2 regions of the Halomonas sp. DN3 genome follow, and region 1 is predicted to be linked to the other one. Evidence: predicted binding sites of a transcription regulator. Region 1 holds the regulator's gene; the other holds the start of a gene.
The links. Region 1 encodes PhoB, which activates phosphate uptake and scavenging genes when phosphate is short. Its sites were predicted from a motif close to TGTCATANNNNTGTCANA; they were not measured.

Region 1 (9,014 bases):
GGCTGGAGCGGCGCTATCTGACCGCCAATCGTGATGACGGCGGTGGCATCTGGCGGTGGCTCGCCAATGACCAGATCACCGAAGACACCACGCCGGAGGATCTGGTGGTGCTGGAGCGGCGCCACTGGGGCACCTTTCTGGGGCGTCTGGTGGCCTTGCAGTCGGGTGATCAGCGCTTGACCGGTCCGGATGCCTGGACGGTGCTCGAGTCTCGGCTGGAGGAGATCAATGCCCTGCGCGACGAACGTCGGCGTCTGACCCACGACGAGATATTACCGCTGATCCGCAGCATGGAAGACCAGGATGGCCACCGCTCGGAGGATCGACGTCTGGCCGACCTGCAGCGCCGGGCCAGTGAGCTTCAGCAGCGCATGCAGGGTGACCTGGTGGTGCTCGAGAATGGTCAGGGGCGCCGTCAGGAACAAGCCCTTGCCGAGATACTCGAGGCCTGGCGCCCCAACGCCATGGCCTGGCATGAAAAACTCGGCCACTGGGTGCGGGAGCTGTGGCAGTTTCTGTCCCAGGGGCCACGCGACGCCAATACCGCTGGTGGCGTCTGGCCGGCGATCTTCGGCACCATCCTGATGGTGCTGTTGATGTCGATTCTGGTCACGCCCTTCGGGGTGTTGGCGGCGGTCTATCTCAATGAGGTCGCCCACCAGGGTCGATTGACCCGACTGGTCCGGATCGGCGTGCGCAATCTGGCCGGGGTGCCGTCCATCGTCTACGGCGTGTTCGGACTTGGGGTCTTCGTCTATGGCATCGGCGGCAGCATCGATCGCTGGTTCTTTGAATCGACGCTGCCCTCGCCGACCTTCGGCACCGGCGGACTGCTGTGGGCCTCGCTGACCCTGGCGCTGTTGACCTTGCCGGTGGTGATCGTGGCCACCGAAGAAGGTCTGTCGCGGATCCCGCTGCACCAGCGTGAAGGCGCCCTGGCGCTTGGGGCCACGCGCTTCGAGACCTTGACGCGGGTGGTGCTGCCGATGGCCACGCCGGCGATGCTGACCGGCCTGATCCTGGCGGTGGCCCGGGCCGCCGGTGAGGTGGCGCCGCTGATGCTGGTCGGGGTCGCCAAGCTGGCGCCACAGGTGCCGCTGGACGGGGAGTTCCCCTTCCTCCACCTTGAAAGGAAGTTCATGCACCTGGGGTATCACATCTATGACGCGGCCTTTCACTCCAGCGATGTCCAGGCGGCGATGCCGCTGGTGTATGCCACAGCGCTACTGCTGGTCACGGTGATTCTGGTGCTTAACCTGACTGCAATATTCATGCGTCACTATTTGCGTAAGCGTCATGGTGCCCCGGTGCGCCGATGATGCAGGGAGAGGCAATGTCCATCGATGGCGAGCTGCCCAAGCGTCAGCTGGCCCAGGCAAGACTGGGAAATCGACGCGGGGCGGTCATGGAGTTTTCCGCGGCCGATACCTGCCTGGATATCCAGGGTTTGACCCTGGCCTATGGCGGCAAGACGGCGCTCAAGGATCTGACCCTGCGCATTCCACGCCATCGGGTCACGGCCTTTATCGGGCCGTCGGGCTGCGGCAAGTCGACGCTGTTGCGCGCCTTGAATCGCCTGCACGACCTCAATGAGGACGTCAGTCGTCACGGCCAGATTCATCTGGACGGCCACGATATCCATGACCCCAGGGTGGCGGTGGCCGAGCTCAGGCGTCGGGTGGGCATGGTGTTTCAGGCACCGAACCCCTTCCCCATGTCGATCTACGACAACGTCGCCTTTGGCCTGCGTCTGCAGGGAGGCTTGAGCAAGCGCCGCATCGACGATGTGGTCGAATGGGCACTGAAGTCGGCGGCGCTGTGGGACGAGGTCAAGGGGCGTCTACGGGCATCGGCCTGGTCGCTCTCGGGAGGCCAGCAGCAGCGTCTGGTCATCGCCCGGACCCTGGCGGTGGAACCTGAGGTGCTGTTGCTCGACGAGCCGGCCTCGGCCCTGGATCCGATCTCGACGCTGAAGATCGAGGAGCTGATTCGCACACTCAAGCCGCATCTGACCCTGGTGCTGGTGACCCACAACATGCAGCAGGCGGCGCGGGTGTCGGACTATACGGCGTTTTTGCACAACGGTGAGCTGGTGGAGTACGGCCCGACCGACACCCTGTTCACGCATCCGCGCCTGAGGCGCACCGAAAACTACATCACTGGACGCATGGTGGGCTAGCGTCCCGTTCCATGCTTCTTCAGGAGACCTTCATGGATATCACCAGCGATACCCACAGCCAGCACATCTCGAGGCAGTTCAATCATGAGCTCGAGGAACTCAAGACCCACCTGATGGCCATGGGTGGCCTGGTGGAAAAGCAGGTGCAGGATGCCGTCAGTTCGTTGCTCGACGCCGACTCTGCACTGGCCTCTCGTGTGGTCGACAACGACCGCGCGGTCAATGACATGCAGGTCAAGATCGACGACGAGTGCACCCGCGTGCTGGCACGCCGTCAGCCGGCGGCCTCTGACCTGCGACTGGTACTGGCGGTGATTCGTGCGGCGTCGGATCTCGAGCGCATCGGTGACGAAGCCAGCAAGATCGCGCGCAACGCCATCGAACTGGTCGACGGCAACAACGGCACCCGCGGCTTCGTCGAGGTGCGCAATATCAGCGAGCACGTGCGTCACATGATGCGTGACGCCCTGACCTCCTTCGCGCGTTTCGACACCGAACTGGCGATGCAGGTGGTGCAGGAAGACGAGCGGGTCGACAGCGAGTATCAGAGCGCCATGCGCTCGCTGATGACCTTCATGATGGAGGATGCGCGTTCGATCTCTCCGGTACTGGGCATCATGTGGATCCTGCGCGCGCTGGAGCGTGTCGGCGATCACGCCAACAACCTGGCCGAGTACGTCATCTATCTGGTCAAGGGCCTGGATATCCGTCACATCGACCCTGACGACCTCAACCAGGAACTGCTCGACGACAGCAGCACGTCTTGACCTCGACGCCCTGAGCGGCGTCAATAGGCCGGCCCCGTCAGGGTCGTTGCCTGCACTCTGAGCATCGGGCCATCGTCGAGACGATGGCCCGATGTCGTTGGGGCACTGTCATCTTCAGCCACTGCCAAGGATCGATGTCATGCTGAATGCCCTCGAGGCGGTCCGCCGCGGAACCCGCCTGGTCTATAGCCAGGGCCTGCGTCGTTATGTGTTTCTTCCCATTCTGGTCAACCTGCTGGTCTACGCCGGCATGCTCAGCTACGTGCTCGGTGAGTTCGGTGGCTGGCTCGATAGCTGGATGGCCATGGTGCCGAGCTGGCTGGAATGGCTCGACTGGCTGATCTGGCCGTTGTTCGTGGTCAGCCTCGTGCTGATCGTGTTCTTCAGCTTTACCCTGGTCACCCACCTGATCGCCGCCCCCTTCTACGGCTTCCTGGCGGCCCGGGCCGAGGTCGAGCTGACCGGCCGCGAGCCCATCGATGATCGTGGCTGGCTCAAGACCGGTCTCGACGCCCTGGGCAGGGAGCTGTTGAAGCTGGCCTATATCCTGCCGCGCATGATCGGGCTGTTTATCCTGAGCTGGATTCCGGTGGTCAACCTGATCGCGCCGCTGTTATGGGCGGCCTTCAGCGCCTGGGTCATGGCGATCACCTACCTCGACTACCCGATGGACAACAACAAGGTCAGCTTCGCCGATATGCGCAAGCGCCTGTCGGCGCGCTGGTGGCCGAGTCTCAGCTTCGGTGGCCTGGTGACCTTGATCACCTGGATCCCGCTGGCCAACCTGTTTCTGATCCCCGGAGCCGTGGCCGGTGCGGTGCTGATGTGGGATCAGCACTATCGGCAGTTGCCGGTGGTTCGGCGTTGAGAGGCACTGTCGGCGCTGTTGTTGGTTGTAAGGCGTTGAGCAGCAGTTTGAGCACCGCTATTGGCGCTGTTGTTGGTTGTAAGGCGTTGAGCAGCAGTTTGAGCACTGCTATCGGCGCTGTTGTTGGTTGTAAGGCGTTGAGAAGCACTGTCGGCGCTGTCGATGAACGTACGGCGTCAAAAGGGGATAGCAGGGAGTGGCCATGACGGCGCTGTTGCCAAGTCTTTTGCTCTATATCGCGGCGGCGCTGGCCGAGATCGCCGGTTGCTTTGCGGTGTGGCGCTGGTGGCGAGATGACGCCTCGGCATGGTGGCTGCTGCCCGCGGTGGCGAGTCTGGTGGCCTTCGCCTGGCTGCTCAGTCAGACCGATGCCGACTACGCCGGGCGTGCCTTTGCCGCCTACGGGGGCGTCTACATCGTGGCGTCGCTGGGCTGGCTGTGGTGGGTCGAGCAGCGCCTGCCGGATCGCTGGGACCTGATCGGGGGAGTGCTGTGTCTGGTGGGTGCCGCGGTCATCCTGCTGGGGCCCAGGAGCTGATGGGAGCACGCCCTGTTCGTTCTGGCGGGGCCTAGGCGCTGTCCGAAAAGTCGACGAGCGCAGGCACTTTTCAGACAAGCCCTAGTGCACAGCGCCGGCGCGGCCGAGCGCCACTGGGTCGGCCGCTGCCAGCCGGCTCGAGGGAAAGATGCAGCGGAAGGTTGCGCCCTCGCCGAGTCGGGAGTCGATATCCAGGCGTGCCTCGTGGCGCAGCAGCACATGCTTGACGATGGCAAGCCCCAGGCCGGTACCACCGGTGGCGGTGCTGCGGCCCTTGTCGACCCGGTAGAAGCGTTCGGTAAGGCGTGGCAGGTGCCTCGGATCGATGCCTTCGCCGTCGTCTTCCACCTCGAGGCAGGCGCCTTCGCCGTAGGCACGCCAGCGTAGCGTGATATGGGCGCCGTCACCGGCGTAGCGCACCGCATTGAAGGCCAGGTTGGAGACCGCGCTGTGCATCTCCTTCTCGCTGCCGGTGAGACTGCGCGATTCTTCGACGACGACCTCGATCTGCTGGCGGCCGCCTGACAACGCCTCGGCGTCGCGCTTGACCGCCTGCAGCAGGGTGGTGGGGTCGAGGCGAACGTGATCGCTGCCGCCCTGGTCGTTCTCGAGTCGTGACAGCAGCAGCAGGTCGTTGACCAGATTCTGCATGCGGCGCGTCTGGCTCTGCATCTGGGCGACCCCCTTGCCCAGCCGCTCCGGCAGCATGCCGGCCATGTCGCTGTAGGTCTCCAGGTAGCCGGTGAGCACGGTCAACGGCGTGCGCAGCTCGTGGGAGACGTTGGCGACGAAGTCGCGGCGCATCTGTTCCAGGCGATGCAGACGGGTGATATCGCGGGCCATGACCAGGCGTTCATCGTCACCGTACAGGGTGATCTGGAACTGCAGGATCATGTTCTCGTCGATGGGGGAGGGCAGGCTCAGCGGTTCGCGGTAGTCACGGGCATTGAAGTAGCCGACGAAGCGCGGGTCGCGCAGCAGGTTGGTGATGTGCTGGCCGCGGTCCAGCGCCGGCTTCAGGCCGAGCATGCGCTCGGCAGAGCTGTTCCACCACTCCAGGTCGCCGTGGCGATCGAGCATCACCACGCTGTCGCGCATCGCCTCGGACGATTCCTGGATACGCTGCAGGGTCGAGCGCAGGCGGCGCTGGGTGATCCGCTGGCCTTTCTGGTAGCGATAGAGGCGATCGAACAGCTCGCCCCACAGGCCACTGGCGGTGGGAGGTTCCTGCTGGGGGCGGTGGGTCAGCCAGTCGTGCATCGCGTGCAGGTTGCGCAGGTGATAGCTGAGCCCAAGCGCCAGGCCCAGGCCGATGCCTACGCTGGACAGCGAGAAGGGCCAGCCCAGCAAGGCGCCGAGACCCACCAGCACGGCCAGGCGCCAGACTTCTCGTCTCCACAGACGACCCACGTCAGTTCTCGGCTCCGTTCACCTCATCCCTCCTGGTGCTGCGTTGCGTCGATGGCTCGCTCAGACCTTGGCCGAAAAGCGATAACCGGTACCGCGTACGGTCTGGATCAGTTGCTGATGGGGTTCCCCCAGGGCCTTGCGCAGGCGGCGGATATGCACGTCGACGGTACGTTCTTCCACGTAGACGTTGCCACCCCAGACCTGATCGAGCAACTGGCCACGGGTGTAGGCGCGCTCCTGGTGGGTCATGAAGAACTGCAGCAGGCGATATTCGGTGGGGCCCATGTCCAGTGACTTGCCGTCGACGCTGACGCGATGGCTGACCGGGTCGAGCTTGAGGCCTTCCACCTCCACCGGGTCCTCGACGCCCCGCGGAGTGGCGCGGCGCAGCACTGCCTTGAGTCTGGCCACCAGTTCTCGCGGCGAGAATGGCTTGGTGATGTAGTCGTCCGCGCCGGCTTCGAGGCCCTGGATCTTGTTGTCCTCCTCACCTTTGGCGGTGAGCAGGATGATCGGCAGCTCTGCGGTGGTTTCCTCGCGCTTGAGCCGGCGGGCCAGTTCGATGCCGCTGGTGCCCGGCATCATCCAGTCCAGCAGCAGCAGGTCTGGCTGGTCATCGACGATGATGGCGTGGGCGGCCTGAGCATTGTCCGCCTCGAGCACCCGGTAGTCGGCCATTTCCAGCGCCACCGCGATCATTTCGCGGATCGGGGCTTCGTCATCGACGATCAGTACGGTCTTGGCGGTCATCCCGGGAGCCTCTTGGTCAGGGTCTTACACTCGACGGTGACAAATGACACCACGTCAATGTGACAATTAGATGACATTGTATCCATTGTCGAGCGACCGAGACGGGCATTTCCCTCACCCGAGGGAGGGATAGAGGCTCAGTCCGAGTCCGGCGAACAGCAATAGGCCCGACCAGTGGTTGTTGAGAAAGGCCTGGAAGCAACGGTCGCGGTCACGGCTCTTGATCAGCCGCTGCTGGTGGACAAAGGTCGCGCCCATGGCCAGCCAGCCGAGCCAGAAGAAGCCGCCCAGCGCCAGCAGGCTGCCGGCCCAGGCCAGCAGCCCCAGGGTAGCCAGCTGCAATAGCGCAATGATGCGGGTATCCCAGCGACCGAACAGTACCGCGGTGGACTTGATGCCGATCTTGAGGTCGTCGTCGCGGTCGACCATGGCGTATTCGGTGTCGTAGGCCACCGTCCACAGCACGTTGGCGGTAAACAGCAGCCAGGCGACCATCGGGACTTCGCCGAGCACCGCGCCGAAGGCCATCGGAATGGCCCAGGAGAAGGCCGCGCCCAGCACTACCTGGGGGAAGTGGGTGTAGCGCTTCATGAAGGGATAGCTGGCGGCCAGCACCGCTCCGATCAACGACAGCCACACGGTAAAGCCGTTGGTCAGCCAGACCAGCGCGAAGGCCGATCCCAGCAGACACACGAACAGCACCTTGGCCTCCCGCTCACTGATGCGGCCGGTAGCCAGCGGTCGGTTCCTGGTGCGTTTGACGTGGCCATCGAAGTGGCGATCGGCGTAGTCGTTGACCACGCAGCCCGCCGCTCGCATCAGGTAGACGCCGGCGACGAAGATCAGCAGGGTGTCACGGGCCGGAATGCCCTCGGAGGCCACCCACAGCGCCCACAGGGTCGGCCACATCAACAGCCAGGTACCGATGGGGCGATCCAGACGCATCAGCGCCAGAAAGTCGGGAATTCGGTTCAGGTATCCAGGGGGACGCAGCAGCGAACGATCCATCGGTCTCTCTCATGCTCTGGCGCAGGTCAGGCGAAAATAAGGCGTAAGTCGGGCAACAGACGCTCCTCGGAGAAACATCGCCGAGAAGCCTTGGCGCAGCCTAGCGCGAGCCGACGGCCATGACCAGCAAGGCGAGCCCAGCCAGGCTCGACCGGCACGACAAGACCAGCAGGCCATCATCATCCGTACAGGGCTTCGGCGGGCTACCGTCAGCCCACGCCATGGTTGGCGCCTCGGTGTCCGAAGCGGGCGACAACAGGGAGTCAGCCGGTGGCAGAGGCCGGCAGCGACAACGCCCGGCCCATGGCCGGCATAAAGCTCTCCTGCACCAGCAGCACCCAGCCGCTGTGACGAAATACCGAGCGGCGTTGCCACAGCCCGGTATAGCCGTGGATCGGCCGCGTGATGTGGCTGATCTGAATGGCGCTGCGCTCGAGATCGGGCTGGCGAAACAGCCAGCTGCCGAGAGAGGTCTCGCCGAGGCCTTCGAAGGGAGCGTCGTGACGCTCGACGATCGGTGCCACGCTGCGCGCCACCACCCAGGGCTCCTCGTTCACGCACAGGGCGACCTCGCGCAGCCAGGCCTGCTCGTCGCTGGCCAGGCCCAGCACGCGAGCCTCGTCAGGCCACGGCAGGCCCTTGGCCTCCGCCAGCAGGCGTACGCGAAAGTGCCCGGCGCCTGCCGCCTCGATCAGGCGTTCGGTCAGGGAGTCCCGCGAGGCCAGCCAGGCGTGCCAGCCAGCGGGCACCGCGATGCCACCGGAGGCCAGCGACACCCAGCCGGGGTCGACGATATCGGCCGCTTCGGCATTCGGCGAAGAGGCTGTGGCTGGCGCGGGATTACCCGGTTCGGACCCCGAGCGCTCGATCTGGGAGCGGAATGTGGAAGGAAGCTGTGTCATGCGGCCTCGGCAGGGCTGTCGTCAGCGGAGGGCGGTGCTCCGGTCGGTCGGCGCATAGTGTACCATGTGGCCCAGCACTCACCCGCTGGTGTGGCCCCGTGCGGGCCGGCCCAGCTTCAACAGCGACCGCCCGGCGGTCGTCGGCAGAGTCGAAGGAAGCGATGCAAGGACCCTTGACCATCATCGGTACCGGCATGGCGGGCATAGGCCTTGCACGCCAGGTGCGGGCGCTGGACGCCCACCGACCGATCACCCTGATCAGCGCCGACTCAGGCGATGACTATTCCAAACCGCTGCTGTCCACCGGCTTCGCCAAGGGCCTGGCGGCGGACCGGCTGGCCGCGCGCTCGGCGCTGGAACTGGCCGACCAACTGGGCGCGGTGGTACGTCCCCACACCAGGGTCGATGCCATCGATCTGGCGTCGCGCACCCTGAGCCTGGGCCAGGAACGCCTGCCCTGGTCGGATCTGGTGATGGCCACCGGTGCCAGCCCCGTGGCGCCCTTCGAGATTCCCGATGCCCTGGGCGGACGGGTGTTCTCGATCAATGATCTCGACGACTATCGGCGTTTTTCGGCGGGCCTCGAGGCGCT
Region 2 (9,014 bases), 850 kb from region 1:
CAGCCTGGATCCAGTGGCATGGCGCCGTGAACAACAGCGAAGAGACAAGCGCATGAGTGACGTCCAGACCATCGATCGTGAAGCCGCGGCGCTGAAGGTTCCGCCGCACTCGGTGGAGGCCGAGCAGTCGGTGCTGGGTGGCCTGATGCTCGACAATCAGGCCTGGGACAATATCGCCGACCGGCTGGTGGCCGACGACTTCTATCGCTACGAGCATCGCCTGGTGTTCAACGCCATGGTGGCGCTGGCCGAGTCGAGCCGTCCGCTGGACGTGGTGACCCTGTCCGAGGCCCTGGAGGGGCGCGACCAGCTCGACACCGTGGGCGGGCTCGCCTACCTGGCGGAGCTGGCCCGCAACACTCCCTCGGCCAGCAATATCCGCGCCTATGGCGACATCGTGCGCGAACGCGCCACCCTGAGAAAGCTGATCCAGGCGGCCAACCAGATCGCCGACGGCGCCTTCAGCCCCAATGGGCGTCCTGCCGATGAGCTGGTCAACGAGGCCGAGCGGCTGGTGTTCCAGATCAGCGAGGACCGCCCCAAGGCCGGCGGCCCCATCGGCATGAGCGAGCTGCTGACCAAGGCCGTCGATCGCATCGACGAGCTGTTCAACATGAAAGGCGAGATGACCGGCCTGTCGACCGGCTTTCGCGATCTCGATGACATGACCTCCGGGCTGCAGCCCTCCGACCTGGTGATCGTCGCCGGCCGCCCGTCCATGGGCAAGACCACCTTCGCCATGAACCTGGTGGAGCACGCGGTGGTGTCCAGCGACAAGCCGGTGATGGTGTTCTCCATGGAGATGCCGGCGGACTCGATCATGCTGCGCATGCTGTCGTCACTCGGGCGTATCGACCAGACCCGAGTGCGCTCCGGTCAGCTCGAGGACGAGGACTGGCCGAGGTTGACCTCGGCGGTCAACCTGCTCAAGGACAAGCAACTGTTCATCGATGACACCGCTGCGCTGTCGCCCAACGAGATGCGCTCACGGGTGCGTCGCGTGGTGCGCGAGCACGGCAACCTGGCGATGATCATGATCGACTACCTTCAGTTGATGCAGGTGCCGGGGTTCGGTGACAACCGTACCGGCGAGATTTCGGAGATCTCGCGCTCGCTCAAGGGGCTTGCCAAGGAGTTCGGCTGCCCGGTGATTGCGCTGTCGCAGCTCAACCGCTCGCTGGAGCAGCGCCCCAACAAACGTCCGGTGATGTCGGACCTGCGTGAATCCGGGGCCATCGAGCAGGACGCCGACCTGATCGGTTTCGTCTATCGTGATGAGGTCTACAATCCGGATAATCCCGACAACAAGGGGCTCGCCGAATTCATCATCGGCAAGCAACGTAATGGTCCCATCGGGACGGTGCATATGGCCTTTATCGGTAAGTACACCCGCTTCGAGGATCTGGCGCCGGACAGCTACGGTGATACCTTCGGCGAATAAACGTGCTTGAGCCTGACCGACGGGCTCGTATAATGCCGCCCCTTGCGATTTCGACAGACACAGTGAAGGAGACCTGACATGGCAGGCGGATTTCGACGCGGCAATCGCCGTCGCGCGCCCAAGCTGGAAGCCCGTGGCGAATTGACCTCGGTGGAGCGGGAAGGCCCGTTCAAGGAATGGCTCGGCATGCCCGATCTGTATCGCTATCACCTGGTAGTGGACGGCGTTGACTACAGCTACCAGACAGAAGACTCCGAGCTGCCGGTGCAGATCGGTGACAAGGTGGTGTTTCGCTACAAGGAAACAAAGGCCGGAAACTGGGTCGACCGCAACTCCCTGGGCAAGGCCATCGATCCCTCCGACTACCAGTAGTCTCACCGCCGGATCCGTCGCCCGCGAGCATTCGTGTCGCGGGCCTTCGTTTTGTCTCCTTCAAGCTCTCTATTCCCCCCTACGCAGGCGCCGTCTGCCCCTGAAGATGCTCTTCCCCGCGCCGCGAGCACCGCGGTCGTTTAACCCGTTGCGCGCGCGAAACGGCCGATATGTATCCAGGTCCGAGAAATTCTTCACACCGTCACGGGAATGTCACCCTCAGGGCCCAGGCTGTGCCATGATCAGAGAGTCACATGCGCGGCACAGGGATGGTCGAACGAGCGACATGAACTGCCGAGATAACGTCGGCGCGCTCGTCGCTGCTGTGTCGTCACATAAGGAAGGCGGAGGTCACAGGAACCCCGTCGCGACAGGATGAAAAGAGGCGAAAGATACGATGGAAATTAATGATCTCAAGGCCTTCGTCGGCCGCCACGACAACTTCGAGATTCGCGTGATCGGCCATGCCGGCAGCCGCTTCTACCAGGTCGAACTGGAAGACGTGGAAGGTGCCCGCAAGATGCTCTGCCGCCGCGGCAAGCCGGTACTGTTCCGCTCGCTGGATGACGTCTACCTGGAACTCAAGCGTGCTGGTATCCACCGCGCCTATCTGGTCCAGCACGTGGCCCACGACGAGGTGATCGGTCGCGAGGCCCACTATGCAGAGCCGCTGGCCTCGCGTATGCCCCTGGTGTTTTGAGTAATGCCGTTCCACGCCGTCCTGGTGCTGGAACCTTTCATGACGGCAGTTTCGCCGTCCCTGCCTCACCGCTGAAGTATTCACGCACACCGAACAAGTCCCTGGCGCAAGCTGCCAGGGCCCGTGGTGGTGTCGACCTGCCTTATCGCTTCCTTTGATGCCCTGTTAGCCAGGGTCGCAGTCTGGCGAAGCCTAGATAGCCAATGTTCAGCAATCCACGCACTCCGGGCACGCTGCTTAGCCGAACCCAGCGGCGATGACCCAGCGTTGCATAGAGCGCACGACTGGCGTCCATGCCGATGAACCAGTGACCCGTGGCGTCGCGCAGGTGCAGCTTGCCCAGCATGTCATCGAAGCGCTGGCCCCAGGCCTCGGCGGAAAAATCGTCCTCGCGGATATCGATAAAGCGGATCAGCTGACTGCGTGGATGCCGCCTCAGCCAGGCGATCTCCTTGCGGCATAGCGGGCACTGGCCGTCATGAAACAGCGCAAGCGGTGTGGCGAGTGACTCGAATGGGCTCATGTAGATGCTCCCTGAGGGCGATAGCCATCGCGGTGCGAACCCAGACCGTAGCTCGGTTCGCACAGCGCGACGACGTCGTTGTCGCCAGCGGTCTGCAAGAGTCCGAGGTCCAGGCTCAACGGGTCGCCGGTGATCAGGATCAAGGATCTGGACATGGGTTAACCAAAGATTGTACAAATCTTCTTCATAGTAACACTTCATTCGAGCCTGATACCCACCGGTGATAGGCTTTGTGCATTCGCTACCAAGAGGAAGTCACCTTCATGGATCAGTCCGTTCCCCCCTCAGTGGTGGAGGCCCATCGCCCGGAGCAGGCGCCGGTCGACCATCCTGCCGTCGCACATGAAAAGATTGGTGTGCTGGTCGCCAACCTGGGTACGCCGGACGATACCGACTACTGGTCCATGCGCCGCTATCTCAGCGAATTTCTGTCGGACCAGCGGGTGGTCGACTATCCGCGCTGGCTCTGGCAGCCGCTGCTGCAGTTGATCATCCTGAGTCGCCGGCCATTTGCCTCCGGGGCGGCCTATCGCAGCATCTGGAACACCGACAAGGACGAGAGTCCATTGCTGACCATCACCAGAAGCCAGAGCGAGAAGCTGTCGACGCGGCTGCGCGCTGAGCTGGGGGACTCGATCGAGGTCAGCTTCGGCATGCGCTACGGCAATCCTTCCACCGACAAGGCGCTCAAGGAGCTGGAGGAGAAGGGATGTCGGCGTATCCTGTTCTTCCCGCTGTATCCCCAGTACGGCTCGCCCACCACCGCCACCGCCTGCGATCAGTTCTTCCGTCAGCTGATGAAGCGCAAGTGGCAGCCATCGGTGCGAACGGTGCCGGCCTACTTCGACGAGCCGGGCTACATCGAGGCCCTGGCCGCCTCGGTCAGCGAACGCCTGGAGAACGAGACGCACCAGCCTTCGGTGGTGGTGGCGTCCTATCACGGCGTACCCAAGCGCTTTCTGGAGGAAGGCGACCCCTACTACTGTCAGTGCAGGAAGACCACGCGGCTGCTGCGCGAACGGCTGGGGCACGCCGAGGACGAAGTGGTCACCGCCTTCCAGTCCAAGTTCGGGCCTGAAGAATGGGTGGGCCCCGCCACCGTCGACAAGGTGGCGGAGCTGGCGCGTCAGGGTCACAAGAGTATCGCCGTACTGTCCCCCGCCTTCAGCGCCGACTGCGTGGAGACCCTGGAAGAGATCGAGGAAGAGATCCGCGACGCCTTCATGGAGGCCGGCGGCGAGCACTTCATCTACATTCCGTGTCTCAACGATCGCGACGACCATATCGCGGTGCTGGCCAATATCGTCAAGCGCGAACTGGGCGGCTGGATCTGATCGCTCGGCCTTCCGCGCCACGATAGGCAGACACGAAACGGGCAGCCCATGGGCTGCCCGTTTCGTGTCTGGCTTGCGTGAAGCTAGGCTTTTAGTCTCGGTCGGGGTGGGGCACCGGCTTATCCCCAACCTCTTCCTCACGGAATTCGAGCGGCTTGCCGCGGGTCTTGTCCAGATACTTGAGGCGCTGGTGCAGGCCTGTCTTGGCCAGCATGTGGGCGCTTACCGGGGCGGTGATGAACAGGAACAGGGTGATCAGCATCTCCTGCAGGTGGGTGCCTTCCTGGGTGGCGCTGAAGTACACCATGGAGCCGGACAGGATGCAGCCCATGCCCAGGGTGGTGGCCTTGGTCGGGCCGTGCAGACGCATGTAGAAGTCCCGCAGGTGGGCCATGCCCAGCGAGCCGATGAAGGCAAACAGCCCGCCGGCGATCAGCAGCACCGAGATCAGCCCCTCGAGAATGACGTAGAACATGGAATTCTCCCGAAGTTACTCGATGATATCGCCGCGCAGCAGATACTTGCAGACGGCAATGGTGCTGATGAAGCCGAGCAGCGCGATCAGCAGCGCGGCTTCGAAGTAGGTCTTGGAGTTGAGCCACACTCCCATCAGGATGATCAGGGCGATGGAGTTCACGTACATGGTATCTAGCGCCAGTATCCTGTCGGGCATGTCCGGGCCCACGGTCAGGCGAAACAGGTTCAGCAGCAGCGCCAGGCAGACCAGCGCCAAACTGATGGTCAAGGCGGTGTCTAGCATTCGAAGATCTCCTTCAGCGGCTGCTCGTAGCGTTCGCGGATGGTGCGGATCAGGGTCTGTTCGTCACGCACGTCCAGAGCGTGGATCAGCAGCGTCTTGCCGTCCATGCGCAGGTTGGCCGACACCGTCCCTGGGGTCAGGGTGATGGTGCTGGCCAGCAGGGTGATGGTGAATCGCTCCTCGAGCATCAGCGGATACTCGACGAAGTGGGGCCGAGTGCGGCGCCAGGGATTGATGATGATCCAGGCCACCTGCATGTTGGCCACCACGATGTCACCGATCACCCGGAAGAAGAAGCGCAGCAGTTTCCAGGGCTTCTTTACACCGGGCTGCATGTCCCAGAAGGGGTAGGTCAGCCAGGGGATGAGCACGGCCAGAAAGCCGCCAAGCAGCAGGTGACCGACCGAGACCGTGTTGACCAGCAACAGCCACACGACCAGCAGCAGCAGGCTGAGCAGCGGTGTCGGCAGTAGTGAGCGAGTGCGTCGGTTCATTGGGCGTCTCCCTGATCGATCAGAACGGCCTGAATCATCGGTTGCGGGTCGCTCAACTGTTCTGCCGTGGCCTCGGTGTAGCCGGCCAGGGGGCCGGCCAGGATCACCAGCAACGGCGACGATGCCAGCAGCCAGCCGGTGCCCGCCCACTGCCAGGGGGACAGCGAATCGCCGTCATCGCTGGCCTGGCTACGCCAGAACAGGGTGGACCCTGCCCGCGACAGCGCCACGATGGCGCACAGGCCGGTGGCCAGCAGCAGAGGCCAGAACCAGAGACGTTGGGCGCTGTCGCCGGCGTTCATCAGCATGACCTTGCCCAGCGCCCCGGACAGCGGAGGCAGGCCCGCCACCGCCATGGACCCGATCAGGAACATCAGGCCCAGCGCCGTGGCGTTGCGCGGTATCCGGCCGCGCACCAGGCGGGTACCGGCCTTGCCACGCTGGACGCCGATCATGTCCGCCAGCAGGAACAGCCCGCCGGTGACCAGGGTGGTGTGCACCAGATAGAACAGGAGGCCCGATACCGCCTCGGGGGAGCGCATGCCGACGCCGGCGAGCAGGGTGCCCACCGATACCAGCACCAGATAGGCCACCAGCAGACGCAGGTCGCGGGCGGCCAGCACGCCGACACCGGCAATCGCCAGGGTGCCGAGCGAAAGCCACCACACCCAGCTCTGCTCAAGCGCCTCCAGGGGACCTGCCTGGTCGCCGAAGACCAGCCAGTAGACCCGCAGGATGGCGTAGACGCCGATCTTGGTCATCACCGCAAACAGGGCGGCCACCGGCGGCGGCGCGCTGGCGTAGGCCCGCGGGAGCCAGAAATACAGTGGCAGTACCGCCGCCTTGAGGCCAAATACCACCAGCAGCAGCAGGGCGCCGGCGACGACCATGCCCTGACGCTCTCCCGGCAGCTGACTCACCGCCTGGGCCATGTCCGCCATGTTGAGGGTGCCGGTAGCCCCGTACAGCAGCCCCACGGCGAACAGGAACAGCGCCGATCCGGCCAGGTTGAGCACGGCGTAGTGGACCGCCGACTGGATGCGAGCCTTGCCACCACCGTGGACCAGCAGGGCGTAGGAGGCCAGCAGCAGCACCTCGAAGAACACGAACAGGTTGAACAGGTCGCCGGTCAGGAAGGCGCCGTTGATTCCCATCAGCTGCAGCTGGAACAGGCCGTGGAAGTTGCTGCCCTTCTCGTCGTCGCCGCCACAGGCGAACAGCACCGCACCAACCGCCAGCATCGAGGTCACGAACAGCATCAGCGCCGATAGCCGGTCCAGCACCATGATGATGCCGAAGGGCGGCTGCCAGTTGCCCAGGGCGTAGTACTGGATCTCGCCGCTGGCCGCCTGGCGCAGCAGCATCACGCTGATCACCAGCAGCGCCAGGGTGGTGGCAAGGCCGAGACCACGCTTGAGCGTGGCATTGCCGAATCGGGTCAGCAGCAGCGCCACCGCTGCTGCCAGCGGCAGCACGATGGGCATCACGATCAGGTGGGACATCAGCGTCGCTCCTCCTTGTCCTCGGCCTTGCGCCCGTCCACGTGGTCATTGCCCATGTCGCCCCGTGCACGCATCGCCAGGATCACCGCGAAGGCGGTCATGGCGAAGCCAATGACGATGGCCGTCAGCACCAGCGCCTGGGGCAGCGGATCGCTGTAGTCGCTCTTGCCGTCGATGATGGCGGAACCACCGGTGGTCAGTCCGCCCATGGAGAACAGAAAGAGGTTGGTGGCGTAGGAGAGAAGCGTCAGACCGACCACCACTGGGAAGGTTCGGCCGCGCAGCATCAGATACAGGCCACTGGCGGCGAGCACGCCGGTCGTTATGGCATAGAGCATTTCCATGTCACACGGTCTCCTTGCCGTCGGGGGTGGGGTCGTCGGTGCGGTGCAGGCCGCGTTCCGTCGCGTCATGGTCTTCCTTGGCCGGACGGTGGGGGGTGGTCACCTTGCCCAGGTTGGCCAGGATCATCAGGGTCGCACCGACCACCGCCAGATAGACACCGAGATCGAACAGCATCGCGGTGGCCAGTTCGATATCGCCGATCAGCGGGATATGGAAATGGCCGAAGGACGAGGTCAGGAAGGGTGCGCCGAACAGCCAGCTGCCGAAGCCAGTCAGGGCGGCGACACCGACGCCGAGGATCGCCACCGGCTGGTAGGGGAAGTCGAGACGCTTCTGGGTCCAGGCAACGCCCCGGGCCATGTACACCAGGATCAATCCCACCGCGGTGATCAGGCCGGCGATAAAGCCGCCACCGGGCTGGTTGTGGCCGCGCAGGAAGATGAACACCGACACCAGCAGTGCCAGCGGCAGTACCGTCTGGGAGATGGTGGTCAGAATCATCGGGTAGCGGTCCGGTGCCCAGATGCGTCCCTCGCTGTCGCTGTGAGGCATGAACAGGCGCAGACGGTTGAGCAGCTTGAAGATGGCGAGACCGGCGATCGCCAGCACCGTGATCTCGCCCAGGGTGTCGAAGCCACGGAAGTCGACCAGGATGACATTGACCACATTGTGGCCGCCGCCGCCGGGCACGCTGTTGTCGAGGAAGAAGTCCGAGATGCTTTCGGTGTCGCGGGTCAGCACGGTGTAGTTGAGTCCGGCGATCACTCCGCCCAGACCGGTACACAGCACCAGGTCGCGCAGCGCCCGCGCCGGGGTGGATTCCCGAGGGGTCTTCTGGGGCAGGAAGAACAGCGCCAGCATCAGCAGGATCATGGTGACCACCTCGACCGATAGCTGGGTCAACGCCAGGTCCGGTGCCGAGAAGCGGGCAAAGGTCAGCGATACCAGCAGGCCCACCACCGACAGCATCAGCAGCGAGATCAGACGATGGCGATGGGTAATGGCGGTGCCAATGCCGGTGAACACCAGCAGCAGGGCGCCGACCAGCAGCACGCCGTCCACCGGTTGGTTGCCCTTGGCCCCGGTCAGGGTATCCATCTGGGCCAGACCGATGGCGCCGACCACCAGGGAGGCGGTCAGCAGCAGGGTCATGAAGCGCTGCAGCGAGGCGTTGTCGACGCATTCGGTGATGCGCTCGGCGCGATCGCCGATGCACTGGATGACACCCTCGAAGATACGGCTGGCATCACGCGGCGGGAAGTCCCGCACGAACTGACGAATCTTGCGATGCAGGATATAGGTGATGACGCCGGCGACCAGGGCCACGGCGCTCATCGCCAGCGGCAGGTTGAAGCCGTGCCACAGGGCCAGGTGGAACTCCAGCGGCTCGAGCAGCACCGCCTCGACCGCAGGCGCCATCAGCCAGGTGGCCATCAGCGCCGGGAACAGGCCGACCAGGATACACAGCACCGCCAACAGCTCCGCCGGAGCCCGCATCAGATGGGGCGGCTCGTGCGGCGTCTTGGGCGGCGCGTGGCGCGGA

Region 2: a site for PhoB is predicted at 2,014-2,031, ahead of NKF27_RS03600 (DUF6482 family protein). Genes of this name have one in related genera too.

The regions. Positions count from the first base shown of each region.
Region 1 covers NZ_CP099965.1:4,825,063-4,834,076, reverse strand. The annotation lists gene pstA (phosphate ABC transporter permease PstA) at 1-1,319, shown strand, start outside; gene pstB (phosphate ABC transporter ATP-binding protein PstB) at 1,406-2,179, shown strand; gene phoU (phosphate signaling complex protein PhoU) at 2,212-2,946, shown strand; gene cysZ (sulfate transporter CysZ) at 3,086-3,814, shown strand; gene NKF27_RS20865 (YnfA family protein) at 4,017-4,352, shown strand; gene phoR (phosphate regulon sensor histidine kinase PhoR) at 4,434-5,762, opposite strand; gene phoB (phosphate regulon transcriptional regulator PhoB) at 5,823-6,512, opposite strand; gene ubiA (4-hydroxybenzoate octaprenyltransferase) at 6,627-7,520, opposite strand; gene NKF27_RS20845 (chorismate lyase) at 7,784-8,422, opposite strand; gene NKF27_RS20840 (FAD-dependent oxidoreductase) at 8,584-9,014, shown strand, end outside.
Region 2 covers NZ_CP099965.1:783,691-792,704, forward strand. The annotation lists gene dnaB (replicative DNA helicase) at 53-1,441, shown strand; gene NKF27_RS03595 (hypothetical protein) at 1,520-1,813, shown strand; gene NKF27_RS03600 (DUF6482 family protein) at 2,211-2,513, shown strand; gene NKF27_RS03605 (thiol-disulfide oxidoreductase DCC family protein) at 2,656-3,036, opposite strand; gene NKF27_RS03610 (hypothetical protein) at 3,033-3,191, opposite strand; gene hemH (ferrochelatase) at 3,300-4,370, shown strand; gene NKF27_RS03620 (Na+/H+ antiporter subunit G) at 4,462-4,845, opposite strand; gene NKF27_RS03625 (K+/H+ antiporter subunit F) at 4,861-5,130, opposite strand; gene NKF27_RS03630 (Na+/H+ antiporter subunit E) at 5,124-5,624, opposite strand; gene NKF27_RS03635 (monovalent cation/H+ antiporter subunit D) at 5,621-7,129, opposite strand; gene NKF27_RS03640 (Na+/H+ antiporter subunit C) at 7,126-7,470, opposite strand; gene NKF27_RS03645 (monovalent cation/H+ antiporter subunit A) at 7,472-9,014, opposite strand, start outside.